DNA from 3 places in the Streptomyces sp. NPDC057428 genome. Region 1 is predicted to be linked to each of the others. Evidence: riboswitches for the same ligand, from Rfam matches in the RefSeq annotation. Region 1 holds a riboswitch; each other region holds the start of a gene.

What was found. Region 1 has a riboswitch for cyclic di-AMP ahead of ACFU5K_RS10660 (M23 family metallopeptidase). Riboswitches for the same ligand answer to the same signal wherever they lie in the genome.
Region 2: another riboswitch for cyclic di-AMP. It lies ahead of ACFU5K_RS07040 (C40 family peptidase); the one in region 1 lies ahead of ACFU5K_RS10660 (M23 family metallopeptidase).
Region 3: another riboswitch for cyclic di-AMP. It lies ahead of ACFU5K_RS21610 (NlpC/P60 family protein); the one in region 1 lies ahead of ACFU5K_RS10660 (M23 family metallopeptidase).

The regions. Positions count from the first base shown of each region.
Region 1 covers NZ_JBHVCT010000019.1:59,840-69,374, forward strand. Annotated here, with positions in the region: gene ACFU5K_RS10630 (hypothetical protein) at 1-127, opposite strand, end outside; gene ACFU5K_RS10635 (hypothetical protein) at 187-333, opposite strand; gene ACFU5K_RS10640 (FAD-binding oxidoreductase) at 541-1,926, opposite strand; tRNA gene ACFU5K_RS10645 (tRNA-Met) at 2,187-2,260, shown strand; gene ACFU5K_RS10650 (MerR family transcriptional regulator) at 2,375-3,121, shown strand; gene ACFU5K_RS10655 (PP2C family protein-serine/threonine phosphatase) at 3,255-4,412, shown strand; cyclic di-AMP (ydaO/yuaA leader) riboswitch at 4,646-4,798, shown strand; gene ACFU5K_RS10660 (M23 family metallopeptidase) at 4,810-5,847, shown strand; gene ACFU5K_RS10665 (aldo/keto reductase) at 5,983-6,927, shown strand; gene ACFU5K_RS10670 (PrsW family glutamic-type intramembrane protease) at 6,970-8,436, opposite strand; gene trmB (tRNA (guanosine(46)-N7)-methyltransferase TrmB) at 8,506-9,366, opposite strand; gene lhgO (L-2-hydroxyglutarate oxidase) at 9,371-9,535, opposite strand, start outside.
Region 2 covers NZ_JBHVCT010000011.1:73,982-83,516, forward strand. Annotated here, with positions in the region: gene ACFU5K_RS07020 (adenosylmethionine--8-amino-7-oxononanoate transaminase) at 1-235, opposite strand, end outside; gene bioB (biotin synthase BioB) at 228-1,391, opposite strand; gene ACFU5K_RS07030 (8-amino-7-oxononanoate synthase) at 1,534-2,682, shown strand; partial or broken gene ACFU5K_RS07035 (LysE family translocator) at 2,919-3,050, shown strand; gene ACFU5K_RS07040 (C40 family peptidase) at 3,118-3,588, opposite strand; cyclic di-AMP (ydaO/yuaA leader) riboswitch at 3,592-3,788, opposite strand; gene ACFU5K_RS07045 (DUF3103 family protein) at 4,545-5,669, shown strand; gene ACFU5K_RS07050 (alpha/beta hydrolase) at 6,180-7,757, shown strand; gene ACFU5K_RS07055 (NAD-dependent epimerase/dehydratase family protein) at 7,851-8,879, opposite strand; gene ACFU5K_RS07060 (lysophospholipid acyltransferase family protein) at 8,966-9,535, opposite strand, start outside.
Region 3 covers NZ_JBHVCT010000058.1:6,704-16,238, forward strand. Annotated here, with positions in the region: gene ACFU5K_RS21580 (PspC domain-containing protein) at 1-1,049, opposite strand, end outside; gene ACFU5K_RS21585 (PspC domain-containing protein) at 1,242-2,528, shown strand; gene ACFU5K_RS21590 (LuxR C-terminal-related transcriptional regulator) at 2,525-3,220, shown strand; gene ACFU5K_RS21595 (GNAT family N-acetyltransferase) at 3,258-4,013, opposite strand; gene ACFU5K_RS21600 (NlpC/P60 family protein) at 4,026-5,096, opposite strand; gene ACFU5K_RS21605 (hypothetical protein) at 5,454-5,807, shown strand; gene ACFU5K_RS21610 (NlpC/P60 family protein) at 5,915-7,063, opposite strand; cyclic di-AMP (ydaO/yuaA leader) riboswitch at 7,062-7,254, opposite strand; gene pcrA (DNA helicase PcrA) at 7,515-9,535, shown strand, end outside.

The DNA of each region.
Region 1 (9,535 bases):
ACGTCGACGTGTTGTCAAGGGCCCGTCGGCAGGCCGCCTCGGCCTCGGCCTCGGTGGGGATGTTCGAGATGAACGCGGCGATCAGCAGGACCACTGCGAGGACGACCACGCCGATACGGATGCGCATGGCCGTTCAACGACCGTACGGCCATGCCGGTCACTCACGGCAGGCCTGCGGCCGTCCGGTCACTCGGGCTCGTCGGTCACCGGCGGCAGGTCGGGCTCGATGAACAGGCCGGCGTACTGCGGGCTGGGCATCGGGGTGGCGGTGGCCGCGTCCGCGGTCGCGCCGTCGGAGTGCCGCTGGTTCGAGCGGGCAGGCATGTCGGTCATCTCGGTGTCCTGTATGTGTAGGTGTGCGGTGAGCCCCGTGACCGAGCCGTTGGTGTGCGTGGCCGCAATGGTCCCGACCGGTAGGGCGACGAAGTGCCGCTACCGGTGCCGCGCCGCTCCGGGGGCGTCCGGATCATCATGCGGTGCATGCCGACTGTAACCCTCCCAGCACGGCTTTCCCTCGGAATTGCGAGCCCGGCGTCACGGTCAGTGCCGCGGTGCGGGCTCGATGTTCTGGTTTGCGTGGAAGAGGTTGTGCGGGTCGTAGTGCTGTTTGACCTTCGCCAGCCGGTCGTAGTGGCCGCTGTAGGTGGCGCGGACCCGGTCCGGGGACTCACCGGTGCCGAGGAAGTTGACGTAGGCGCCGCCCATCGAGTGCGGGTGCAGCGCCTCCCAGTATCCGACTGCCCAGTCCCGCAGTGCGGAGGCGTTGGCCGGGTCCGGGTCGACGCCCGCGATGACACCCGACCAGACGGCGTCACGATAGGCCCACGCGGTGTCGTCCGCTCCGACCCGGCCCGCGGCCCCGTCGACCGGGTAGAGGTGCATGAGCGACTGGCCGGTGGGGAGCTGCTCCGCGAAGGCCGCGTGCACGTCGACCGCGTCGTCGGTGATCCTGTCGAAGAAGTCACCGCGCCAGTACCACTGGAGCCCCGCGGGCAGAAGTGCGTCGAACATGGTCTGCAGCGCCGGGTAGGGCATCGGAGCCGTGAAGTGGAAGGCCGGCGGCGCGGGCTCGTTGACCACGGCGAGGGTCTCCTCCAGGGCTTCGGGATCGGCCGTGGAGGACCAGACGACACCGCACATCTTCTGTCCGTGGATCTCCACGGGGAAGGGCGGGCCGGGGGGAACGGACAGCGAGGCGAAGAAGCCGTACAGGTCGTCCGGCGCCTGCGGCAGGAAGTCGCGGTACCAGCGCATCACGTCCTGGAAGTGCTCCAGCGGCCATACGGTGATCCCGACGCCCACCGTGTCCACCGGGTGCAGCTCGAAGTCGAACGATGTGACGATTCCGAAGTTCCCGCCGCCGCCGCGCAGCGCCCAGAACAGATCGGCGTTCTCACTCGGATTCGCGGCCACGAAGCTGCCGTCGGCCAGGACGACGTCGGCGGAGACCAGGTTGTCGACGGTGAGGCCGTACTTGCGGGTGAGGCAGCCGTGACCGCCGCCGAGCGTGAGGCCTCCCATTCCCGTCGTGGACATGATGCCCGACGGGGTGGCGAGGCCGAAGGCGTGCGTGGCGTGGTCGAACTCGCCCAGTGTCGCGCCGCCGTCCGCCTGGGCGGTCTGGGTGGCGGGGTCGACGCGTACGCCGCCCATGGGGGAGAGGTCGATCGTGACCGCCCCGTCGACGACGCCCAGGCCGGGGCCGCTGTGGCCACCGCCCATGACGGCCACGTCCAGGCCGTGCTCACGGACGAAATCGACGGCCGCCATGACGTCCGCGGTGTCGTGACAGCGGACCACCGCTGCCGGCCTTCTGTCGATCATGGCGTTGTAGACCGTGCGCGCCTGGTCGTACGCCGGGTCGTCCGGGCCGATGACCGGGCCGCGCAGTGCGGTCCTCATGGTCTCCAGCGTGGTGCCGTCCATGGCCGTCTCCTCGCGAGCGTGCGCCCGGCCTCCCCTGGCTCCATCTCGTCGGGTGAGGCTGCTGGGCCGAAGCCGGCACCTGAGGATGCCGCGCAGACGGGACCGAACACCGAATGTCGTGTCCTTCAAGCGTCGCGCCGCCGCGCAGGGCCCGCAATCGTGGAGGGCGGCGCCCACCCCTCGGGGCAAGGGCGGACGGCACCGGTGGGGAAAGTGGTCGGAGCACCGTCCCGGATGGCGTAGAGTTGCAATCACAACGACGCGGGGTGGAGCAGCTCGGTAGCTCGCTGGGCTCATAACCCAGAGGTCGCAGGTTCAAATCCTGTCCCCGCTACTGAAGACAGAGGCCCGGATCCTTATCAAGGATCCGGGCCTCTGTCGTGCGTCGGACCGGCCCGAGGGTGCCGGGCTTGACCTTGACGTTGCGTAAAGATCTAGCGTTTCCGGCATGGAGTGGTCCATCCAGGAAATCGCCCGGCGAGCCGGCACCACCAGTCGCACGCTCCGGCACTACGGAGACCTCGGTCTTCTCGTGCCGAGCCGCAAGGGTGCGAACGGCTACCGCTATTACGACCAGGGCGCACTGGTCAGGCTCCAGCGCATCCTGCTGCTGCGGGAGTTGGGGCTCTCGCTGCCCGCGATCAAGGCGGTACTCGAGGGGCAGCGGGACACCTCCGTGGCGCTCCGGGCCCATCTGCGCCTGCTGGAGCAGGAGCGGGAGCGCATCGGACGGCAGATCGCCTCGGTACGGACCACTCTCCACAGGACCGAGGAAGGGGAGGAACTCATGGCCGGGGAAGTGTTCGACGGCTTCGACCACACGGCGTACGAGCAGGAGGTCGGCGAGCGGTGGGGCCGGGAGGCGTACGAGCGGGGCGACCGGTGGTGGCGCGGGCTGAGCACCGCCGAGCGTGCGGCGTTCCAGGACGCGCACGACGTCATCGCCCGCGACTACGGTGCGGCGAGTGCCGCCGGTCTGGAAGCGGGAAGCGACGAGGTGCAGGACATCGCACGGCGGCACTGCGAGTGGCTGTCGGTGACGACGGAGGTCACCCGTTCGTATGTGAGCGGGCTCGGCGAGATGTACGCCGCCGATCCACGCTTCGCGAAGAACTACGATCGCCACGGGGACGGAACCGCCGTCTTCGTACGGGATGCACTGACGATCTACGCTCGGCACCGGCTCTCCGGCTGACCCCCGGAGGAACGTGGCGGCGGTGCGCTCCTTCCTTCGGCCGATGAGCGGTCGCGCCACGGCGCGGCTCCGGCCGGCCGGGTCGGGGCGCGGTACCGTCCGCAGCCGTGGGCGGACGGGCAGGAGTGCACAGGTGGGGAAGCGGGACGTACGGCAGGGGCGCGCACAGGGGAACGAGCGGGCGCGCAGGCTCGTGCGTCTGTTGCCCCCGCTGATGATCTGCTGCGGCGTGGTTGTCGACCTCGAGACCCCGCCCGAGGTCAGCGCCGTGCCGCTCTTCGCCGCGGCACCGCTGATCGCCGCTCCCTTCTTCTCGCTGGCGTCCACGATCCGCGTCGGCGTGGCGGCGATCCTCGTCGTCCTCGCCATCCGCGTCTCCGACGGCATGCTCGCCGACGTCGTCCCGATCACGGACCTGCTCACCCTGGTCACCGTCGCCGGGCTCGCGCTCGTCATCAACCGTGTCGTACAGCGCGGCAACGAGCAGCTGGCTTCGGCGCGGGTCATCGCGGAGACCGCGATGCGCGCGGTGCTCCCCGTGCCGGAGGACCGGATCGGCGGTCTGCTGGTCGCGGCGCGGTACGAGGCGGCCCAGGCGGACGAGTTCGTCGGCGGTGACCTGTTCGCCGTCGCGGACACGCCGTACGGGGTGCGGCTGGTGGTCGGGGACGTGCGGGGCAAGGGCCTGGACGCGGTGGCGGCGGTGGCCGTCGTGATCGGCGCCTTCCGGGAGGCGTCCGAACAGGAGCTCTCGCTGGAGGGCGTGGTCCAGCGGCTCGAGCGGGCGCTCGCGCGGGAGAGCACGCGGCGGGGCGGGCTGGACTCGATGGAGGGGTTCGTCACGGCCGTGCTCGCCGAGATCCCGGTGGGTGCGGACACGCTGCGGGTCGTCAACCGCGGACATCCCGAACCTCTGGTGCTCCACGCGGACGGTGCGCTCGACGTCCTGAGGCCGACCGAGCCCGCCCTGCCGCTCGGGATGGGCCTGGACGCGTGGCCGGACCGTGCGGACGAGTGGCCGCTGCCGGCCGGTGCGACCTTCCTGGCGTTCACCGACGGACTCTCGGAGGCGCGGGACGCCGACGGGGTCTTCTACGATCCGGCGGCCCGGCTGCGCGGCAGGATCTTCCCGGGGCCGGAGGAGCTGCTCTCGGCCCTCACCGACGACGTCCGGCTGCACACCGGGGGGCGGTCGACGGACGACCTCGCGTTGCTCGCGGTCGGGCGGCCGTCCAGGCGGCAGCAGGGGCGACGGAAGACGGTGAAGATCGTGGGACGGGATCGTGAATGACCGAAGACGACCGTCCGTAATCAAAGGGCGTCGCTCCGCAGAACATGTGACGTAACGTCAGAGACTGCTGTGCGCGTGAGGGGTGTGCAACTCGCCCGTTTGAGGCCGATTGGCCCCGTGAAGTCCGGGCCGGGGCCGTGAACGATCTGTGGGAACCGCTTGGTATCGGACCCGCATGTCTATTAACGTTCGATAACGCAGCGCGGTTGTCCCAGTCGTCGCCAGAGGCGGCACCGTGCGCAGCGCCGAATCCCGCAAGGGAACCGGGGAACCACCTACATGGGGTGAATCGGACGCCTGACTCCCGCGAGGGACGAAGGGGCCCGTAGGAGACCTTCCTGCTCCGAACCCGTCAGCTAACCCGGTAGGCGAGAAGGAAGGAAAGGAGTGCGCCCACGTGGCGTCAAATCAGCCTGCCCCCGAGGCTCCGGCACCCTTCAGGCCCGCCGGTCCCGGCGACCAGGGCAGGACGTGGGAGGAATGGAACCCCACCGAGGAGTCCATCCGTCCCGTACGCGGCAAGCACCGCGTAGCCAAGCAGCGCGGTCTCGCCCGTAGCTCCACCGTCCTCGGCGTCGGTGTCATCGCGGCCGTCGGCGCGGGAGGCATGGCCACCGCGCAGAGCAAACCGCCGGTCTCCATCTCCCTTCCCGATTCCATCGCTGACAATCTTCCCGACGCCAAGTCCTTGCCCGGCGTGGGCGCTTATCTGTCCGGCGACACCGATCAGGGCGGCACGGTCACCGCGTCCTCTCCGCTCACCACGGCCGGCATCACCGCCGCCGAGGCCGAGCAGGGCACCACGGACGCCGGCGAGGCGCTGCGTGCCCGCATCCTCCAGCAGGCCGAGCAGCAGCAGGCCGGGGCCGAGGCCGAGGCCAAGGCGACGCAGGAGAAGGCGGCGGCCGAGGAGGCCGCGGCCCAGGCCGCCGAGCAGCAGAGCGACGCGGAGGCCAAGGCCGCCGCGAAGAAGAAGGCCGACGAGGAAGCGGCGAAGAAGAAGGCCGAGGCCGAGCGCCTCGCCAAGCTCGCCCTGAGCTTCGCCCTCCCGACCTCCTCGTACACGATCACCTCGACGTACGGCCAGGCCGGTTCGATGTGGTCCTCCGGCTACCACACCGGTCTGGACTTCGCGGCTCCCACCGGCACCCCGGTCAAGGCCGTGCACAGCGGCACGGTGAAGTCGGCGGGCTGGTCCGGTTCCTACGGCTACCGCACGGTGCTGGAACTCGACGACGGTACCGAGATCTGGTACTGCCACCAGTCGTCGATGGACGTCACCGCCGGCCAGAAGGTCAGCACCGGCGACACCATCGGCCGCGTCGGCGCCACCGGCAATGTGACAGGTCCGCACCTGCACCTGGAGGTGCACACCGCGGACGGCTCGGGCATCGACCCCATGAACTGGCTGCGCAGCAAGGGCCTCTCGATCTGAGTGCCCGCGCCGGCACACGGCGCACCCGCACTCCGGCGGCCCTGGCGCACAACCCCCCGACGCCAGGGCCGCCGGTCCTTCACGGTGCGGGCGGCGAGCGGAATACGCGGCTCCGCCGATGTGTTGAGCTGAGGCATGACATCACTGCGCCCGCTCGGAAACTCGGGCTTCCAGGTCTTCCCCCTCGCTCTCGGCGGCAACGTCTTCGGCTGGACCGCCGACCGGGACACCAGCTTCGCCGTCCTCGACGCGTACACGGCCGCCGGCGGCAACTTCATCGATACCGCCGACTCCTACTCGGCCTGGGTCCCGGGCAACGAGGGTGGTGAGTCGGAGGCGGTGATCGGCGCGTGGCTGTCCGCGCGTTCCCGCAGGGAGGACATCATCGTCGCGACCAAGGTCGGTGCCCACCCCGAGTACAAGGGGCTGTCGGCGGCCACCGTCAAGGGGGCGGCCGAGGCCTCGCTCCGCCGGCTCGGTACCGACCACATCGACCTGTTGTACACGCACTTCGACGACGAGACGGTCCCCGTCGAGGAGATCATCAGCGCCCTCGACGAGCTGGTGAAGGCCGGCAAGGTCCGGGAGATCGCGGCGTCCAACATCAGCCCGGAGCGGCTCAAGGCCTCCCTGGCGTTCTCGGAGCGCGAGGGCCTGGCCCGCTACGTCGCCCTGCAGCCGCACTACAACCTCGTCTCGCGCGACACCTACGAAGGCCCGCTCCAGGACACCGCGGCGGCCGGGGGTCTCGTGTCCGTCCCGTACTTCGCGCTCGCCTCGGGCTTTCTCACCGGCAAGTACCGGCCGGGGGCGGCCGTCGAGAGCGCGCGGGCCGAAGGCGCGGGGAAGCACCTGGAGACCGAACGCGGCCGCAAGGTACTCGGGGCGCTCGACAGGGTGGCTCAGGAGCACGGGGCCGAGATCGCGACGGTGGCGCTGGCCTGGCTGGCGTCCCGGCCGACCGTCGTCGCGCCGATCGCCTCGGCCCGCACGGTCGAACAGCTGCCCGCGCTCGTGGCGGTGGCCGGACTGGAACTGACGGAGAGCCAGCTGGCCGAGCTCACCGAGGCCTCGGCCTGAGAGGTCCTGGCACCACCTGCCCCGGCTCGCGCGTCCGGGCGTTCAGTGCGGGGGAGTCCCGGGGGGCGGGGCGGAACGGGGGCCGTGCTCCAGGTAGGGGTTGTAGCCGCCGTAGTGGCGGTGCGGCGCCGGAATCTGCTGCGGGGCCGGAGCGCCGTGAGGGGGCCGGCGGGGGAACGGCACCTGCGGGGGCCGCCCGTCGGCATGCATCCGGCCCGTCATGCGGGCCGCGTTCGCCAGCGCGGGGCCCGCGACCTCCCGGCGCTGCCAGAGGTGGTGCAGCAACTCCTGCTCCCGGACGGCGAAGTCGGCGCCCGCACCGTCGTGACGGGCGCGCCGGCGCAGCATGGCCAGGGACGTCGCGAACGACTCGTACTCCGCGACCGCACGGGCGGCGTCCCTGCCCCGGGCGCGGTCCTGGGAACCGTGCCAGTGCCGTGCCATGTCGCGGGCCATTCCCCGTGCCCGCATCGAGGCGAGTGCGGGCGGCTCGGCGGGGCCGAGCCAGCCGGCCGCCGCGTACACCGGCAGCTCCGTGGAGAGCGTGCGCAGTTCCCGCTGGCGGGACCAGACGGCCAGCCAGGTCACCAGGCCGAAGCACGGCACCATGAACGCGCCGTACACCGCGTAGAAGCCGTACGGGCCGAAGGACGACGAGCCGTTCCAGAGGGCGTGCATGCCCATGGCCATGGCGAGTCCGAGCAGCGGCAGCAGCACCCGGCGCACCCGGTGGCGCGCGCCGCCCAGCGCCGCGAGCCCGAAGCCGATGCCGGAGAGCACCGTGAACAGGGGGTGCGCGAACGGCGACATCACCACACGGACGAAGAACGTCCCGGCAGTCAGCGAGGCGAGCCCCGTGGTCCCCAGCTCCTGGTCCTCACCGAAGGCCTGGCCCAGGTAGAGGATGTTCTCGGTGAAGGCGAAGCCGGTCGCGGTGAAACCGGCGACCACGATTCCGTCGACGACACCGCCGAACTGCCGTCTGCGGAAGAGGAAGATCAGCAGGACGGCCGCCGCCTTCGCGGTCTCCTCGACGACCGGTGCGATGACGGTGGCGCCGAGGGTGTCCGCGCTCGCCGGATCCGCGGTGGCCGTGGCTATCCACCGGGTGGCGAAGGAATTGGCGATGATGGCGACGAGCGCGGCGGCACAGGCGCCCCAGGAGAAGGCGAACAGCAGATTGCGCCACGGGCCCGGCTCGACACGGTCGAGCCAGCGGAACGCCGCCATCAGCAGCGGCACGGGCAGCACGGCCAGGCCGAGACCCACCAGGAAGCCCTCGGTGCCGGTCTGTTCGCGCACCAGGGCCAGGATCACCAGCCCGCAGAGGGCGAGGACGGTGACGACCGCACCGGCGCGGAAGGCCTTGCTGCGCCAGACCATGCCGACGCGGCTCGGCCGGTAACGCCACTGGCCGCGCTCCGGTACGGCGCCCAGGTACTCGTCGAGCTGCTGCTCCTCGAGAACCGGGACGGCCGGCTGCTGGTGCTGTACGGACCACTCGGACACCTGATGACCCTAACGAGAGGCACCGACACCGTGCCACGGTGCGTCGGCCGGGGGTCCGTCGACGGCTGGTCAGCGACGGGTGAACAGCACGTCGTGGACCACGTGTCCCTTGTCCAGGCCCTGCCCCTCGAAGCGCGTCAGGGGCCGGAAAGCGGGCCGGGGCGCGAAGCCGCCGTCCGCCCGGGTGTTCTCGAACAGGGGATGCGCCGTCAGGACGTCCAGCATCTGCTCGGCGTAGGGCTCCCAGTCCGTCGCGCAGTGGACGAGCGCGCCGGGCTTCAGGCGCTGCGCCACCAGGTCGAGGAACTCCGGCTGGATCAGCCGCCGCTTGTGGTGCCGCTTCTTGGGCCAGGGGTCGGGGAAGTAGACCCGGAGCCCGTCCAGCGCGGCGGGCGCCAGCATCTCGCGCAGCAGGATGATCGCGTCGCCGTTGGCGACCCGGACGTTGGACACGCCCGCCCGGTCGGCGAGCCCGAGCAGATTGCCCTGCCCCGGGGTGTGCACGTCGACGGCGAGGATTCCGGTGGCGGGGTCGTCGGCCGCCATCTGCGCCGTGGCCTCACCCATGCCGAAGCCGATCTCCAGGACCACCGGGAGGCCGTCGAACATCGTGGGGAGGTCGATGACGCTCAGGCCGTCGATGTCCAGGCCCCACTTGGGCCACAGGCGCTGGAGGGCCTCCTCCTGGCCGGTGGTCACCCGACTGCGGCGCGGCTGGAAGCTGCGGATCCGGCGCTCGTGGTGCGAGCCCGCCGGGTCGGCGGCGGGACCGCCGGGGAAGCGGGGCTCCTGGCGCAGTCTGCGCTGGCGTTCGAACGACGCGGCACGCCGTGCTTCCGCGTCCGCGTCCGGCGCGGTGGCGGGCGCGGCCTCCGGCGGGACGCCGGGCGTCTCCTGGGCGGGGCCGGGCGTCTCTGGGGTGGGGTTCACAGGCTCAGACACAATGACCCGATTCTACGGCGGGCGGTGTCCACCCCGTCGCGCGAGCCCGCAGCAGGGCCCGTCGCGCCACCTCCCTCCCGATGGGCAGGGAAGCGGTGGCCGCCGGCGACGGGGCGTTCAGCACGTGCACGGTGTGCGGGGCGTCCCGGATCAGGAA
Region 2 (9,535 bases), on a different contig from region 1:
TCCGGGCGGCGTCGTTGAGCACCGGATGGTTGTAGCCGTGCACCGCCGACCACCAGGACGACATACCGTCCACCAACTCGCTCTGCCCGAGGACGGATTCGGCGAGCCGCAGCCGCACCCCGGATGCGGACCGGACGACCAGTGGCTCCTGGCGGCCGGGCATCGGTCCGTAGGGGTGCCAGACGTGGGCCCGGTCCAGGGCGCGGAGTTCGGCGGGGGTGAACAGGTCAGGCATTGGGTGCGAGATCCGTCCCGGCGCCGCGGCGGCGCACCGCCACCAGATCCGTACGTGCCGCCTGCGCCTCCGCCGGCTCCGGGGCCGTCCGAGGGGAGTCGCCGCACGGAGCGCAGCCGCCCTCGTGCGAACCGCAGCCCGCGGAAGGCTCCGCCCGGTGCTCGGGGAGTGTCTGCGTCCCCGCCCCCTCCACCTCGAAACCGGCGTCCGCGATCATGTCGAGGTCGGTCTGCCCCGCCTGGCCCTCGCTGGTCAGATAGTCGCCCAGGAAGATGGAGTTGACCAGGTTGAGGGCGAGCGGCTGCATCGAGCGCAGGTGGACCTCACGGCCGCCCGCGAGCCGCACCTCCACGTCCGGGCACACGAACCTGACCATCGCGAGGATGCGCAGGCACCGCTGAGGAGTGAGGTGCCAGTCCTTCGCGAGCGGGGTCCCTTCCATGGGGATCAGGAAGTTGACCGGCACGGAGTCGGGATCCAGCTCACGGAGCGAGAAGACGACGTCGACGAGGTCGGCGTCGGTCTCGCCCATGCCGGCGATCAGCCCGGAGCACGCCGAGAGACCGGCGGCCTGGGCCTGCTGCACGGTGTCCACCCGGTCGGCGTACGTATGGGTGGTCGTGATGTCCCCGTACGTCCCCTCGGAGGTGTTGAGGTTGTGGTTGTACGCGTCGGCGCCGGCGGACTTGAGGCGCTCGGCCTGACCCTCGGACAGCAGACCGAGACAGGCGCACACCTCGACGTCCTCGTGCTGCCCCTTGATCGCCTCGATCGTCTTCGACACCCGGTCGACGTCCCGGTCGGTCGGCCCCCGGCCGCTGGCCACCAGACACACGCGCTTGGCGCCGCCGGCCACCCCGGCGGAAGCGGCCTTCTCCGCCTCGTCCGGCTTGATCCAGGTGTACTTGAGGATCTCGGCCTTGGAACCGAGCCGCTGCGAGCAGTAGGAGCAGTCCTCGGGGCAGAGCCCCGACTTCAGGTTGACCAGGTAGTTGAGCTTGACGCGCCTGCCGAACCACTGGCGGCGCACCTTTCCGGCAGCGGCCACCACATCGAGCAGTTCGTCGTCGGAGGTCGCCAGTACGGCGAGCGCTTCGTCACGGGTCGGCAGTTCGCGCCGCAGCCCCTTGTCCACCAGCGTGTTCAGCAGGTCCATGGCGTTGATCCTGACGTACGACACCGCCTCCGGCCAAGGAGGAACCGGACAGGACCGTCGGACGATGCTGTGTGTATTGCCACACCCTGGCCTGTTGCGCCCCGGGCTAGGGTCTGTGAACTGCCTACAAAGGGACCCGCTCATGTCCTACGCCCCGTTCGACTGGATCGACGACGAGACCCGCCGCCGCACAGACGCCGGACTCGTCCGGACCCTGCGCCCCCGGGCCTCCCGGACGGATCTGCTGGACCTCGCGAGCAACGACTACCTGGGGCTGACCAGGCATCCCGAGGTCACCTCCGCCGCGGCTGACGCAGCACGTGAATGGGGCGCGGGAGCCACCGGTTCGCGGCTGGTCACCGGAACCACCGCGCTGCACGCCCGCCTCGAACGCGAACTCGCCGACTTCTGCGGCTTCGAGGCGGCCCTGGTCTTCTCGTCCGGCTACGCGGCCAATCTCGCCGCCCTGACCGCGCTCACCGGACACGACTCTCTGATCGTGTCCGACGCCGGCAACCACGCCTCGATCGTGGACGGCTGCCGGCTCTCCCGGGCCGCCACCGCGGTCGTGCCGCACGCGGACCCCGAGGCCGTGCGCAAGGCGCTCCGGACGCACACGGGACGGGCTCTGGCCGTGACCGACTCCGTCTTCTCGGTCGACGGTGACGCAGCCCCGCTGGCGCCCCTCGCCGAGGCATGCAGGGACGCGGGCGCAGCCCTCCTGGTGGACGACGCACATGGTCTGGGCGTGCTGGGGGACGGCGGGCGCGGCGCCCTCGCCGCCGCAGGACTCGCGGGCGGGGAAGGGATCGTCGCCACGCTCACCCTCTCGAAGTCACTGGGGAGTCAGGGTGGAGCGGTGCTCGGGCCGGACAGGGTCATCTCCCATCTGGTCAACTCCGCCCGGACGTTCATCTTCGACACCGGTCTCGCCCCGGCGGCTGCCGGCGCGGCCTCCGGTGCACTGCGGCTGCTGCGCCGCGAACCCGGACGAGCAGGCCGGGCGCGGGAGGTGGCCGCCGAACTTCACGGCCGGCTGACCGCCGCCGGGCTCACCGCGGTGCGCCCGGACGCGGCCGTCGTCTCGGTCCGCGCACCGTCGGCGGAATCCGCGGTGCGCTGGGCCGCGGACTGCCGTGCCGCAGGCCTCGCGGTGGGGTGCTTCCGGCCGCCTTCGGTGCCGGACGGGATCTCGCGACTCCGGCTGACGGCCCGGGCGGACCTGACGACGGCGCAGATCGAGTCCGCGGTGGCCACGATCGTCGGATCGGCGCCCCCGCAGGTCAGCTGAGGTCCCCCGACGCGGTCACCGCGGACCCGGCGGGCGTGGAGTCCGGTGACGAAGGATCGGTGTGCCACCAGCCGCTCCCAGTGGCCAGTGGGACCATAGGGAAGCAACCGTCACCTTCCGAGCGACCCGGTCTCGGTGTGCGCTGGGCCGTCCCGGCCCAGACCTGACCGGGGTTCACGGCGTGCCGGTCCGGCCGAAACCGCTCCGCAGCAGCGCCAGGAGCGTCGTGGCGGCCGCTCGCGCTCATCTGGAAACCGGCCGGGGACCGCCTCCGCAGGTGGCTGCGCCGGCCGCGTACCGCCCGCGCTGTCGAGGGCGGCGGCGGCGCGGCGTTCACCGCGCTGGGACTCGTGCTGGTGACGGGTCCCTGCCGCACTGGGCCAGGTGAGGAGCGGTGCCGGCGTCAGAGGTGCCGGCACCGGGCGGGCGCAGGAGTCAGCGGACCCTCCCGTACCAGACGCTGTTCGACCAGATCTTCTCCAGCCGGACCACCGCCCCGGTCTTCGGTGAGTGCCAGATCCTGCCGCTGCCGGCGTAGATCCCGACGTGGTAGACACTGCGCCCCGCGTGAAAGAAGACCAGGTCGCCGCGTTTCCGCTGCGACCTGGAGATATGGCGGGTCTTGTTGTACTGCTGCTGCGCCGTGCGGGGAAGTTTCTTGCCCGCTTTCCGGTACGAGTAGAGCGTCAGCCCGGAGCAGTCGAACCGGTGCGGACCCGCGGCGCCGTATCTGTAGGGCGCGCCCTTCTTGGAGGCGGCGATGTCGAGAGCCCTTGTCGAACGGCTCGCGGCCTCGGCGTCGTCGACGAAGCCCGGGGCCAGCATCGTGGTGCCTACAGCGAATGTGAGAACCGAGGCCGTACCGACCCGGGCGAACAGAGACGGGACATGAACCTGCGCAGTCATGCGCAACCCTTCGTCAGCCGCCTGTGAAGGATGACCTGTCGGGTTCGGGCTGGCGAAGTTGCCCGGCCGCGCTAGGCGGCTTCACCCCGAGGGCCGTCCGGATGTCCGGGCGGCCCGTTGTGCTCGGGTCCTCCACTCCTGCCGATCCACTCCTGTCGACCAGGCATCCGGACAGCGGCAGGACTCGGCGTCCGCCCGGACCGCCCCGCCGCGGTGGCGGGGGCTTGTCGTCCCACGGATCTTTACGCACGCACTGCCGGATTTCCTCGTTGAAGCTGCGATATGTGAGAGTCGTCACCACTCATCCGTTCGGGTGGACGGGGCTGATCCGGGCGGCCGGCGGCTGTGCCGGACCAGCCCCGTACCAGCGGCGGAACGACAGATTCCGTTCAGTGTCCGTGCTAGTTGCGCAAGTTGGGCTGTCCCTCGGGTGGGGGACCTTCTACGCCGAACGAGCGAGGAAAACTCATCGGGTCGTCGGGCGTGTCGGCGCGGGACGCCGAGAAGGTCCTGTTTGTCGCAACCTCACCTCAACGCACCAAACGTGGGGGCCGTTGAGTCGCCGTTCCCGACCGGCGGTTTTCGGCTGCGGAGTTTGGACGTGTTCGCGTCTGCCGCCCACCCGCGGGCCTGCGTCGCCGGCAAGCGCAGGCAGATCAACGTCAGGACCACCTCCCACGGGATCACCTCGCGTTTTCTCCCACGCCAACGGCCAGAGAGCCGCCACGAGCTCTGACCGGCCAAGCTGACGACTCCACTGAGGGGGATCACCGCGGTACTCGGGTACCCGAGCGCCATCTACACATCCCCCTGCCTCTATCCGGACGGCACTCTTGTCGGAATGACACGGCACCGTCATGCTTGGCCCGGCCGGTATCTACTCGCATAGATTCCGGCCTCTTCTCCGCCCTGGCCGTACGTCCCATGCGTTGCACGCTCCCAGGAGGAATGCTCTCGTGAGACACCACCACACTCGTCGGCGCGGCGTTGTGCCCCTCATCGCCGCCTGTCTGCTGGCCCTGCCGGCCGCCCAGACCGCCACCGCGCTCCCCGCCACGGAGGCACCGCGAACGCAAGTACCGTCTTCCACCGTTACCGAGACGGAAAACCAGGCCGCCCGCGCCATCGCCACATCACTGTCGGACTCCACCTGGCGCGCCCGGATGCGCGATGCCGCGCTCACCTCCGATGAGTTGGCTGTGACCGCCCTCGCAGGCAAGGCTCCCGGCCGGCTCCAGGCCGCCCTGATCAGAGCCGACCGACGGATCGCCACCGCCAAGGGTCTGGACCCGGGGGTCGGCTCGCTGCTGCGGCTGAGACTCGGAGCCGATTCCATGCGCGGCGCATTGGCGGCCGGTGCCACGCCGTGGGTGGCCGCGAGCGCCGTCGATGAGGACGCCCGCACTGTCACGGCTTACGACAGCCTGGGCCGGACCCACATACTCGACGCTGGTGCGGTGCCCAGCCACCCGGTGTACATCGTCGACATCGACGCATCCAAGGCCCTCGCGGCGGGGCTCAAGGTGCTCAACGACGAGCTCAGCCGTCAAGGTCTGACCTCACCCGCCGAGACGCCGTCGGCTGCCACTTCGGGGTTCTGGACCACCCGCATCTCGGAGATCAGGCTCTCCGACGACGAGGAGCCCTGGGTCAAGGGTGACGCAGAGATCTACACCCTCGTCACAGGGTTCGGCCTTGACGGCAAGGTTCGGGTCGACCCGGTCGACATGCCGTACCTGGACAACGACGGAACCACATACCGGCCGAACCAGATCCTGGTGAACTGGTCCAACTACAAATACAACCTGGCCGACGCCGTCATGATGGAGGAGGACGGGAGCACCAATTACCGCGACTTGGCCAAGGCCATCGCCGCCGTTCTGCTCACCGTCACCGATCAGGGTGTATACGTCCCGCTGGTCAACGCCGTGCTGGACGCCATTCCCGATGACTGGTGGACCGACGACCCCGACTATGTCGACTCCTGGTACACCCTGGCACAGAGCGATAACGGTATCCGGTACGGGGCACGCGGCAACGGCTGGATGGGCGTGCAGCCGTACTACGTGGAACAGTTCTGACACCTGGTACCGAGCGGAGTTGTGCGGCGTGAAGTCGGGGGTGCGCCCTTCCACAACGACGGCGGCAAGACATCCCGACAGGCCTGGGTCCGCTAGGCGATGTCGCCGGTAGTTGCCGGGCGGGGACATAGTTCCCGCCCGGCACGACTCAGCGGACGTCGTGCAATTGGGCTCAGCTTTCGCCGTGCGGTCTGGCGCCGGTGGGCGATAGCGATGACGGGTGAGCTTGCTGTGCCTGCGCGGCCTTGAGTTCGACTGCGCCCGAGCCCGGCAGGGTGTCCAGACCGTGTGGCGGTTCGGCGAAGAACTGCGCAGAGAAGCCCCTGAAGGGGTCAAAGCACCCCTCGAGGGCCTGAGTTCGCTCAGCGGGACAGCGCGCACCGGCTATTGGTTCGGTAAAGAAACAGGTGTACGCCCTGTTCTCAGCAACCTCACAGACGAAAGGATCTGCCGGACGCACGACCAACGGCGCCGTCATCGGCGGCGCATCACCTAGGGGGAGGTGCCACTTTGAGACGCACAGCACTGCTCGGTTCGGCCGGCACTCTGATCGCGGGCACGCTCATAGCGGGCGCGATAGCCGCACCGGCCGCCGGTGCCGACGGCCGCCACCACGGCGACCGCGAGGCGCGCGGGGTGCAGACTGCCGCCGCCAGGGCCGCCAGGGCCGGTATCGACTGGAAGGACTGTCCGGCGGACTGGGCGATCGCCGCTCCCATCCAGTGCGGGTGGGTCAGCGTCCCACTCGACTACAGCAAGCCGGACGGCAAGCAGATCAAGCTCGCGGTCGACCGGCACACCAGCACCGGCACGAAGGCCGAACGGCAGGGCGCCCTAGTCTACAACCCCGGAGGCCCCGGCGGCTCCGGAATGGCGTTCCCGAAGCGCATCGTGACCAAGAACCCCCTCTGGACGAACACCGCGAAGTCGTACGACTTCGTCGGCTTCGACCCGCGCGGGGTCGGCCACTCGGCGCCGATCTCCTGCATCGACCCGCAGGAGTTCGTCAAGGCCCCGAAGGCCGACCCGGTTCCCGACAGCGAGGCCGACAAGCGGGCACAGCGCAAGCTGGCGGCCGAGTACGCCGACGGCTGCGCCGAGCGCAGCGGTCAGATGCTGCCGCACATGACCACCCCCAACACCGCACGCGACCTGGACGTCATCCGTGCCGCGCTCGGTGAGCGGAAGCTCAACTTCCTGGGTGTCTCCTACGGCACCTACCTGGGCGCGGTCTACGGGACGCTCTTCCCGTCGCACGTACGCCGCATGATCGTGGACAGCGTCGTCGACCCCTCGACGGACAACATCTGGTACGAGGCCAACCTCAACCAGGACGTCGCCTTCCAGATGCGCTGGGACGACTGGAAGGCCTGGGTCGCCAAGAACGACGCAGCGTTCCACATCGGGAACACGCCGGCGAAGGTCGAGCAGGCCTGGCTGACATTGCGTGCGGCCGCCAAGAAGAGCCCGATCGGTGGCGTCGTGGGACCCGCCGAGCTCATCGGCTTCTTCCAGAGTGCGCCGTACTACGACTCCGCCTGGGCACCCACTGCGCGGGTCTGGAGCGCCTACCTGGGCGGCGACACCCAGGCCCTGATCGACGCCGCGGCACCCGACCTGTCGGACACCGCGGGCAACATCAGCGCGGAGAACGGCAATGCCGTGTACACGGCGGTCGAGTGCGCCGACGCCAAGTGGCCCACCAGTTGGAAGAAGTGGGACCGCGACAACACGAGGCTGCACCAGGACTACCCGTTCATGACCTGGGCCAACGCCTGGATGAACCTGCCCTGTGCGACCTGGTCGGCCAAGCAGCAGCGCCCGTTGGAGGTCCGAACCGGCAAGGGGCTCCCCCCGGTGCTGATCGTGCAGTCCACGCGTGACGCCGCCACCCCGTACGAGGGCGCCGTCCAGCTGCACAAGCGCTTCAAGGGCTCGCGTCTCATCACCGAGAAGGACGCGGGATCACACGGCGTGACCGGACTGGTGAACCCCTGCATCAACGAGCGGGTGGAGACCTACCTGCTCACCGGGGAGACCGACAGGCACGATGTGACGTGCACCCCGCACGCCACGCCGAAGCCGTAACACCCCTCTGGACGTGGGCGGGCGGCCGATGTTTCCCGGCGGTCGCCCGCCCACCCCGGTGGGCGCTCACGCTCCCCAGCGGGCCCGGGCCGCTCATGAATCCGGACGGTACCGCTCCAGCCAGGCATCCTCGGCCGCGTAGTCGAAGAGCGCCTCGCCGTAGGTGCGTGCCATCTTCGGGAAGGCCTGCCACCACTCCCGCCCGTCCAACCGCGCCGCCAGCCATTCGACGGTCTCCGGCAGCGACCGGACGTAGTCGGTCACGGGGCGATAGCCCAGCGCCCTCCCGGCCGCGGCCATGTCGTAGACGACGGGATGCGCACCGCTCCACGGTGTCTCGCCGATTCCGCCTCTGGGCGGAGGACCCGCCACCAGCACCGTTTCGGTCTTCAGCCCGAGCACGTCGTCCACGGCCACGCCGATCTCGGCGACGGTCGGCGCGTCCGGATCGGCCGCGTTGAGGACCCGTGAGGCCGGCCGCGCGGCGGCGAGCCGGATGAGCTCGGCGACGTTGGACACATGGACCGGATGGAACCGACTCAGCCCGTCGTGGGCGAGTACCCGCCGCCGGCGGCCGTCCATCAGCCGCTTCACGAAGTAGAGCTCGCGCGGTGTGCGGCAGTGCTTCCCGTGGACCGCTCCGGCCCGCAGGAAGGTCACGGGCAACGCGGCGCCCAGCGCCAGCAGTTCATGCTCCAGCAGCACCTTCCGTGTCCCGTACGTGGCGTCGCCCGGGGCGACCGTCCGCTGCGACTCGGGGATCGGCACCGGGCAGCGCGGGAAGCCGTCGGGCTCACCCTGTGTGTCGAAACTGCGGCCCCGGTCGTCCTCGTACACCGCGCCGCTGGATATGACGACCGCGGATCCGGTCCGGTCGGTGAGGGCCGCCAACTGCGCCGCGTGACGCCGGTCGAACGCGACCATGTCGACGAGTACGTCGCATCCGTCGCCCAGCGCGGCCTCCAGCGCCCCCTCCTCGCCACGGTCGACAGCCACGACGCGGACATCGTCGTGCCATCCGTCATCACGGCCGCCACCGCGCGAGGCCGCTGTCACGTCCCATCCGTCCTCGGCCAGGGCACGCACGGCGACCCGGCCGATCTGTCCCGTGGCGCCCAGCACGAACGCTCGTCCTTTGCTCATACGGAAGACGCTACGGCGCATCCGGCGGCCGGACCAGGCGGATCGGCTGCCAGCAGATTTCCCGCTCAGCGTGACCGGCGTGGGAACTTCTTGGGCTGGTCGGTGGCTTGGGCCGCCTTCGCCTTGACCGCGTACTCGTCGACGTACTCCTGCCCGGAGAGACCGAGGATGGCGTACATGATCTCGTCGGTGACCGCCCGGATGGCAGCCTTCTGGTCCTCCAAGCCCGCGTAGCGGGAGAAGTCGAGCGGCTCGCCGAAGCGGATCGCGACGCGCTTCACCTTGGGCATCTTCTGTCCGGGCGGCTGGATCTCGAAGGTTCCCACCATCGCGCACGGGATGACCGGGACCCCGGCCTTGATCGCCATCACCGCGACGCCGACCTTGCCCTTGTAGAGCCGTCCGTCGTGGGACCGGGTGCCTTCCGGATAGATGCCGAGCAACTCGCCCCTGCTCAGCACTCCCAGCCCTTCGCGGATGGCGGCCTGTCCCGCTTCCTTGCCCGAACGGTCCACGGGGATCTGGCCGATGCTGTGGAAGAAGGCCGCGGTCAGCTTCCCCTTGACGCCGGGGCCGGTGAAGTACTCGGCCTTCGCGAGGAAAGTGATGCGCCGCTTGAGGATCGCGGGCATCAG
Region 3 (9,535 bases), on a different contig from region 1:
GACAGATCCAGCGTCGCCACCCCGGTGCCCACCTTGTAGGTCGGCCGGACCTCGGCGACCGAGGCGGGGCTCCACTTCTTGTGCACCCAGTCGGTGCCGATGTCGTGCGGCACGGCGGAGGCGCCGGCCAGGAGCCCCGCCGTCACCATCGCCAGCACGATCGTGCCGAAGCCGGTCCTGCCGATGACCGAGGCGGCCAGCAGGCCGAGGCCGAACACCCCGAGTGCGGCGGCGAGCCCGATCTGGAGGCTCGGCCCGAGCGGGTGGCTCTCCCAGCTCAGCCCCGTACCCAGTCCGCCCGCGATCAGGGCGAGGAGGAAGACGAGGCCGCCGATCGAACGCGGCCCCCGGGTCCCCGGCGCGCGGTAGGGCGCGCGGTAGGGGGCGTCCGGCGTCGCCCGGTACCTGCCCAGCTCCGCCGCGTCGGTCGCCGCGCTCGCCGGGCCCCACAGATAGCCGGTGCCGGCCGGGCCCGTCGTCCCGTCCTTGACGATCGGGTCCCGCCACCAGGACGGGCCGGCGGGCGTCGGAGGCGCCTTCACCTCGGGTGGTGCCCCGTGGCCCGAGGCGTGCGTGGCGCCTGCGGGAGCGTGCGGAGCGGCACCGGGCAGGTCCTCGGGGGGAGCCGTCCTGCGGTGCTGGGTCCAGACCGCGAAGCCGATCGTGGTCACCGTCAGCATCGCGGCGAAGGCGAGCATGCCGCCGTTGTGCAGCATCGACAGCAGCAGGCCGCAGCCCACCAGCGCCAGCAGCAGCGCGACCAGCGACGGGCCCTCGACCCGGCCCGACAGCAGCCGACGCGCCTCGTTCTCGTCCTCGCCCTCCAGGGGGAGCAGCAGCCACGCGAAGCCGTAGAAGATCAGGCCGATACCGCCCGTCACCGCGAGGACGCCGAGCACGATCCGGAAGATGACCGGGTCCACATCGCAGTACCGGCCGAGCCCGCCGCACACCCCGGCCACCACTTTCTGGCGCGGGCTGCGCTCCAGCCGCGGCACCGGCTCGGGAGGCGGAGTCACGCCCGGCGGGGCGTCCTGGGGAACGGTCATGGCTCCATGGTGACGGCCCGTACGCCCTCGTGGGGCCCGTGACGACCCTGGCCGATCCCTGATATTGGATGCCGAGGCCCCTGAGGGCCCGTCCACAGGGCCGTGCCGTGGACCTGGACCAGCGAGGCATCAGGGTCGAGTCCGGGGCCGACCCTGATGCCACGACCCACCGGAACGTGTGACGATCGGTCCATGCCAGCAGCCACGACCCGAGCCCCGGGCACGCACGCCCCGGACCAGGAGGGGCCGGCGCCGCGCAAGCTCTACCGCAGCGCCGACGGCCGGATGCTCGGCGGTGTCGCACGCGGGCTCGCCGGACACCTCGGTCTGCCCGTCGCCTGGGTCCGGTTCGTCTTCCTCGGACTGTTCTTCGCCGACGGCCTCGGCGCCCTGCTCTACGCCGTGTTCTGGATCGTCGTGCCCCTCGGCGTCGGCGGGGTCGAGTCCACCCGGTCCGTCTTCGAGACGGCCCCGGACGGCCGCCGCAGGCTCCGCAAGCCCGACAAGGGCCAGGTCTTCGCCCTGATCGCGCTGCTCGTCGGCGCGGTGATCTTCGTCGGCAACGTCGACATGGGCAGCAAGGCGGACCGCTACGTCTGGCCCGCCCTGCTGATCGGCGCCGGCTCCGTCCTGGTGTGGCGCCAGGCCGACAACGCGCGGCGGGCCCGCTGGATCGAGGTCGGCCGCCGCCGCCGCGTCCTGCACCTGGCCCGGGGACTCGCGGGTGTCGCCCTGGTCGGCCTCGGCCTCGCCGTGTTCCTGGTCGTGCGCGGCTCCGCCGCCCAGCTCGGCAACGCCCTGACCGCCGCCGTCGCCGTGCTCACCGGCATCGCCCTGCTCGCCGGCCCCTATCTGGCCCGCATGATGCAGGACCTCTCCGAGGAACGCCTGATGCGCATCAGGGCACAGGAGAGGGCGGAGGTGGCCGCCCACGTCCACGACTCCGTCCTGCACACGCTCACCCTGATCCAGCGCAACGCCGACGACGCAGGCGAGGTCCGCAGACTCGCCCGCGCCCAGGAACGCGAGCTGCGCAACTGGCTGTACGACCCGTCGGGCACCGGCAGGGACGAGGACGACGAGCCCACGAACCTGGCCGAGGCGGTCAAGCGCGCCGCCGCCGAGGTCGAGGACAAGCACGGCGTCCCGCTGGAGGTCGTCGTCGTGGGCGACTGCCCGCTGGACGAGAAGCTGGCGGCACAGATGCAGGCCGCACGCGAGGCGATGGTCAACGCCGCCAAGTACGGTGGCGAGGGCGGCGCTGTCCAGGTCTACGCGGAGGTCGAGGGCCGCACGGTCTTCGTCTCGGTACGGGACAGGGGGCCGGGATTCGACCCGGACGCCGTTCCGGACGACAGGATGGGCGTACGGGAGTCGATCATCGGCCGGATGCAGCGCAACGGCGGTACGGCGCGCCTGCGTTCGGTGCCCGGCGGGGGCACGGAAGTGGAGCTGGAGATGGAGAGGGCGAGCGAATGACCGAGAACACCGAAGCGACGGGGGTCCCGGAGCGCCGGGTACGGGTCGTGCTCGTCGACGACCACCGGATGTTCCGCACCGGGGTCCAGGCCGAGATCGGCCGCACCGAGGAGACCGGCGTCGAGGTCGTCGGCGAGGCCGCCGACGTCGAACAGGCGGTCACGGTGATCACCGCGACCCGCCCCGAGGTCGTCCTCCTCGACGTCCACCTCCCCGGCGGCGGCGGCGTCGAGGTGCTGCGGCGCTGCGCCCCGATGATGGGTGCGGTGGAGAACCCGGTGCGTTTCCTGGCGCTGTCCGTGTCGGACGCCGCCGAGGACGTCATCGGGGTCATCCGCGGCGGCGCCCGTGGCTACGTCACCAAGACGATCACCGGCACCGACCTGGTCGACTCCGTCTTCCGGGTACAGGACGGCGACGCGGTGTTCTCGCCGAGGCTGGCCGGCTTCGTCCTCGACGCGTTCGCCTCGACGGACGCGCCGCCGGTCGACGAGGACCTGGACCGGCTCACCCAACGCGAGCGCGAGGTGCTGCGGCTGATCGCCCGCGGCTACGCCTACAAGGAGATCGCGAAGCAGCTCTTCATCTCGGTGAAGACGGTCGAGTCCCACGTCTCGGCGGTGCTGCGCAAGCTCCAGCTTTCCAACCGGCACGAGCTGACCCGGTGGGCCACGGCGCGACGGCTGGTCTGACGGCCGGTCCGGCCCTGGGCGCGCGTGCTCGGGGCCCTCAGGCGGGATCGAGCGAGATGTTGAGCTTCTCGCCGACCCTGCGGTAACCGATGCCCGCGTAGATCCGCTCGACGTCGGGGCCGCCCGGCTCCAGCCAGACGGTGCCGAAGCCACGGTCGAACGCGGTGCGGGTCAGCCAGGCGGAGAGCGCGGCGCCGACACCACGGCGGCGGAAGGCCTCGGCGACGGCCAGTCCGGCCAGTTCACCGATGCCGGCGGCCGGGGCCGAGCAGCCGCCCGCACCCGCCGGCACACCGTCCACGGTGGCGAGAGCCGAGACGCCGCCGCCTTCCACCGCCGCGCGCAGCCAGGCGATCTCGCCGTCGTCCGGGCCGCCCTCGCCGCCGAAGCCCGCGTGCTGGACGGCCGCGGCCGCGGTGAACTCGGCGCCGGTGGCGGGTTCCGCGACGCGGAGTCCGTCCACCGGCTTGTGGGCGAGCAGTCCCCCGGCGGCGCAGGCCATGACCGGGGCACGGCTCTCCACGGTGAATCCGGCTGCCAGCAGCGCCGGTTCGACGGCCGGCGCCCACGCGGGAAGGAACTCCAGCCGGGGCAGCCGGTCGCGCTCGCGGAACGCCGCGACCAGGTCCGCGATCTCCCGGGCGGTGGGTTCGGCACCCTGGTCGGGAATGGCGTAGTTGGCGAACTTCAGTTCCCAGTCCGGGTTGTGCCGCACCGTGAAGGGCCCGACCCGGTAGTGGCCGGGGGAGCGGAGGGTGTTCGTACGCGCGTAGTTCTGGATGGCTGTGTCCATGAGCCGGGGAGCCTATGCGACGCGCGTCGCTCCGGCGAAGGGCATTTCCGAGATCGGCGCGATACGTACGGGTGCGCCGGGGCGTGGGGCGTGGATCATCTGGCCGCCGCCGATGTAGAGACCCACATGGGTGACCCCGGAGTAGAAGAACACCAGGTCTCCCGGAGCGAGTTCGGAGCGGGAGACGCGCTGTCCCGCGTTGATCTGGGTGTACGTCGTGCGCGGCAGGGACACGCCCGCGGCACGCCAGGCGGCCTGGGTGAGGCCGGAACAGTCGTAGGAGGACGGACCCGTCGCCCCCCAGACGTACGGCTTGCCCAGCGCACCGTAGGCGAAGTCGACGGCCTGCGCCGCGCGGGCGTTGGGGGCGCTCACCGAGCCGCGCGGCGTGCTGCGGTCCGTGCGGACGGCGCCACCGCCGTGCGAGGCGTCGGCGGCACGCTCGTAGTCGGCGCGCTGCGGGGCGGTGAGGGTGGCGAGGAGCTTGCGGGCCTCGGACAGCTTGGTGCGGACCGCGTTCTTGTGCTTCTCCAGGTCCGCCCGACGGGAGGCGAGGACCGTGAGCTCGTCCTCCGCCTCGGCCCGCAGCTGCGCGATGTCGTTCATCTGCCGGCGTACACCGTTGATCGCGCCTGCCTGGCGGTCTCCCGCCCGGTCCTCGAACGAGGCGCGTTCCAGGTACTCGTCGGGGTGCGACGAGAGGGCCAGCCGGACGGCTGGGTCGACACCGGCACTGCGGTACTGGGCGGTGGCGAACGCGCCCAGTGCGTCGCGGGCGGCGTTGAGGCGCCCGGTCCTGCGGGCCGCCTCGTCGCGCAGGGTGTCGAGGGACTTCTCCGAGGCCGCGGCCTTCTCCTTCGCGCCGTTGTACCGCTCGGTGGCGACCTCGGCGTCGTGGTAGAGCCGGTCGACCTTGCTCCTGACCTGGGCCGCGGTGAGCTGGGGGTCGGCCTGGGCCGCACCCTCGAAAGCCGCGGCGGACGCCGCGCCGGCAAGTGCGAGGGTGGCTGCGGTGCGGGCAGCAGGCCCGGTGAACAGGCGCTGCTTGGGCTTGCGGTGAGCGGCGGTGCGATGGGCGGCCACGGGCGTGGTGCGTCCTTCCGTTCGACTGCCCGCCGGGGAGACCGGCGGGCCCGCCCGGGTCCGCCGGCGGGCCACCACAGGGGGAGCGGCCCGCCGCCGGCTTTCCTGGCGGGGCGACCGGGGTGCCGCCCGGTACGGGGGCGGCGGTAACGAATCGGTCACCTGGGACGTGACGCTAAACCCGGGGCACGGGGAAGAGGTGTAATGACAGCTATTGCCCTCAGATGTAGTTTCGTTTCCGTCGAGTGACCGGGAAATTCAGCCGGAGCCCGGCAATTCGCACAGTCCTCGCGTCAGTTCATCGGTAAGTCATACCTGGCCGAAGAGTGCTGATATGGCCGGGGCTAGGCTGCGGCCATGGACGTACTCATCAATGTCGTCGTGGCCTTGCACATCATCGGAATCGCCTCCCTGCTGGGCGGTTTCCTCACCCAGGTGAAGGCCATGGGGGCGGGCACGGCCCGCTTCGTCCCCGCCATGCTCCACGGCGCGCTCACCATGCTCGTCACCGGAATCGCCCTCGTCGGACTGAACCAGGCCGACGACCAGTCGGTGAACAATGTCAAGATCGGGATCAAGCTCCTGCTCCTCGTCGTGATCCTCGCGCTGGTCTACGTGAAGCGCGACGACGAGAAGGCCGGCAAAGGTGCCTTCGCCGCGGTCGGCGCACTCACCGTCGCCAACATCTTCATCGCCACGCTCTGGACCTGAGCGTCCCGCGCGGACGCAGGAGGGGCCCGGGGACGATCCCCGGGCCCCTCCTGCGTGTCCAGCCTCCGTCGTGGGCCGTGCCGCCGCGTACGGAGAACCCCATGCCGTCATGCCGGGCGGACGCTCCCGTATATCGGCATGTAGTAGATCGACTCCTCGCGGACGCTCGCACCCGGCTTGGGCGCGTGGATCATCATGCCGTCCCCCTTGTAGATGCCGACGTGACTGATGTCGTCGTAGAAGAAGACCAGGTCACCGGGTTTCAGGTCCGCCGTCGCCACCCGCGTGCCGACCTTGACCTGGTCCCACGTCGTGCGCGGCAGGTCGACGCCGGCAGCCTTCCAGGCCGCCTGGGTCAGCCCGGAGCAGTCGTACGAGGACGGGCCCGTCGCACCCCACACGTACGGCTTGCCGATCTGGGCGCGCGCGAAGGCCAGGACCTTCTCGGCCTTCGTGGCGTAGCCGCTGCCGGAGTCCGTGCCGCCGGTCCCCGAGCCCGTGTCCTGCCCGGCGTTCTCCGGGGCGCGCTCGGCCTCCGTCTTGTCGGCGGCGGCCTGCTGCCGGGCCAGATCCTCGGCCTTGCGCTTCGCCTCCGCCTCCTTCTTGCGCTCCAGCTCGGCGAGCCGCGCCTTCTCCTCGGCGGTCAGCTCCGACAGCAGCGAACGCGCCTCGGTGAGCTTCGTCTGCACGTGCTGCTTGCTGGTGCGGAGCGTGGCCTGCGACTCGGTCAGCGTCTCCAGGCTCTTCGTCGCCTCGACGCGCTTCGCCGCGGCTTCCTTCTGCTGCGTACGGAACTCGGTGACCGTCTTCTGCTGCCGGCTGGTCATCCGGGCCATCAGCTGGTCCTGGTCGAAGTACGACTGCGGGTCGTCCGCCAGGAAGAACGTCGCAGTCGGGGCGATCGCGCCGCTGCGGTACTGGGCGGCGGCGTAACTGCCCAGCTCGCGGCGCGTCTCGTTCAGCTTGTCGGCCCGCTGGGCCGCCGCCTCCAGGAGCGCGTCGACCTTGGAGCGCTGCTCGGCGGACGCGGACTTCGCCTGGTTGTACTCCTGGGTCGCGGCACCGGCCTGCCGGTAGAGGGCGTCGACCTTCTTCTGCACTTCCTCGATGCTGGGCTTGGGCTGTGCCGGGGCCGCCGTCGCGCTCTGCGCGGAGAGCAGGGTGACGGAGGCGAGCGCCGCCGTCGTGAGACCGAAGGCAGGGGTGGTCGTGCGCACCCGGGTGCGCTGCTTGCGATGCGACGCCAAGGCCGGCATCTCCTTCCGTGGACCGCCTACCAGGTTAGCGATGGGGGTCCCCCAGGCCCTTCAGGCACTGGGGGGAGGGTTCGGGCGGAACGGAAGGCTGCCCTACGGTCCGGTGAAGACTGACCGATTCACCCCGGTGCTGCTTGTGGGTCCCCGGTTCCGGGCTCCTCACAGGAGTACGGATTCGGCGGGGGTGCCCGCGCGGCGTGGTTCGCCTCAAGTGGGTACGGGACACCCGTCGGAGCACGCTAACCAACCCGTGGTGCTCCTGTGAAGGATGGTGGCCGATATGCCCGATACATTTCCGTGACCTTCCGCGGGAGCCGGTCCGTCCGGCCGGCCTGTGCAGGCCGCCCGATCTCACGCACCGTGGCCGATCCGTCCCGGCGGGCGCACGGTGCGGGTCCGTGTGGCCGATCCGTCCCGGGCTGTCGGTGCGGCCGCCTAGACTCGTTAAGCGATGAGCAGCCTCTTTGACGACAGTTTCCTGACCGGCCTCCAGCAAGCTGAGGAAGGCCCCCCGCCGCCCCCCGAGGAGCACGCGCCCGAGGCGGTGCCGGAGGGCCTGTTCAAGGACGTCTTCGACGCCCCGCCGCCGCCCCGTGACGCGTACTACCGCGACGGCGCCCCGCGTCCCGTCGTCGACTCCGCGGCTCTGCTCGACGGGCTGAACACCGAACAGCGCGCCGCGGTCGTGCACGCCGGATCTCCACTGCTCATCGTCGCGGGAGCCGGGTCCGGCAAGACCAGGGTGCTCACGCACCGCATCGCGCACCTGCTCGCCGAGCGCGGGGTCCACCCGGGCCAGATCCTCGCGATCACCTTCACCAACAAGGCCGCGGGCGAGATGAAGGAGCGCGTCGAGGACCTCGTGGGTCCGCGCGCGAACGCCATGTGGGTCATGACGTTCCACAGCGCCTGCGTGCGCATCCTGCGCCGCGAGTCCAAGCTCCTCGGATTCACCTCGTCGTTCTCGATCTACGATGCCGCCGACTCCAAGCGGCTCATGGCGCTGGTCTGCCGTGATCTGGACCTTGACCCGAAGCGATACCCGCCGAAGTCGTTCACGGCGAAGGTCTCGAACCTGAAGAACGAGCTGATCGACGAGGAGACCTTCGCGGGCCAGGCCGCCGACGGCTTCGAGAAGACGCTCGCGCAGGCCTACGCGCTCTACCAGGCGCGGCTCCGTGAGGCCAACGCGCTGGACTTCGACGACATCATCATGACGACGGTGCACCTGCTCCAGGCTTTCCCCGACGTCGCCGAGCACTACCGCCGGCGCTTCCGCCACGTCATGGTCGACGAGTACCAGGACACCAACCACGCCCAGTACACGCTGGTCCGCGAGCTGGTCGGCCCCGCCGGTGAGGCCGACGCCCCGGGCGAGCTCTGCGTCGTGGGTGACGCGGACCAGTCGATCTACGCCTTCCGCGGCGCGACCATCCGCAACATCCTCCAGTTCGAGGAGGACTACCCGGACGCGAAGACGATCATGCTGGAGCAGAACTACCGCTCCACCCAGACCATCCTCTCCGCAGCCAACGCCGTCATCGAGCGCAACGAGAGCCGTCGCCCCAAGAACCTCTGGACGAACGCCGGCACCGGCACCCGGATCGCGGGCTACGTCGCCGACACCGAGCACGACGAGGCGCAGTTCGTCGCCGACGAGATCGACCGGCTGACGGACGCGGGGGAGGCGAAGGCGGGCGACGTCGCCGTCTTCTACCGCACGAACGCCCAGTCCCGTGTCTTCGAAGAGATCTTCATCCGCGTCGGGCTGCCCTACAAGGTCGTCGGCGGCGTGCGCTTCTACGAGCGCAAGGAGGTCAGGGACGTCCTGGCCTACCTCCGGGTCCTCTCCAACCCCGAGGACACCGTCCCGCTGCGCCGTATCCTCAACGTGCCGAAGCGCGGTATCGGCGACCGGGCCGAGGCGATGATCGACGCGCTGTCGATGCGCGAGAAGATCTCCTTCCCGCAGGCGCTGCGCCGGGTCGACGAGGCGTACGGGATGGCGGCGCGCTCGGCCAACGCCGTGAAGCGGTTCAACACGCTCATGGAGGAGCTCCGCACGATCGTGGAGTCCGGTGCGGGACCGGCGGTCGTGCTGGAGGCGGTCATGGAGCGTACCGGCTACCTCGCCGAGCTCCAGGCCTCCACCGACCCGCAGGACGAGACCCGTATCGAGAACCTCCAGGAGCTCGCCTCCGTCGCTCTCGAGTTCGAGCAGGAGCGCGCGGCGGACGAGGGCTCCGGGACGCTCGCCGAGTTCCTGGAGAAGGTCGCGCTGGTCGCCGACGCCGACCAGATCCCCGACGAGGACGAGGACGGCTCCGGTGTCGTCACTCTGATGACGCTGCACACCGCCAAGGGCCTGGAATTCCCGGTGGTGTTCCTGACCGGCATGGAGGACGGCGTCTTCCCGCACATGCGCGCGCTGGGGCAGGTGAAGGAGCTGGAGGAGGAGCGCCGGCTCGCCTA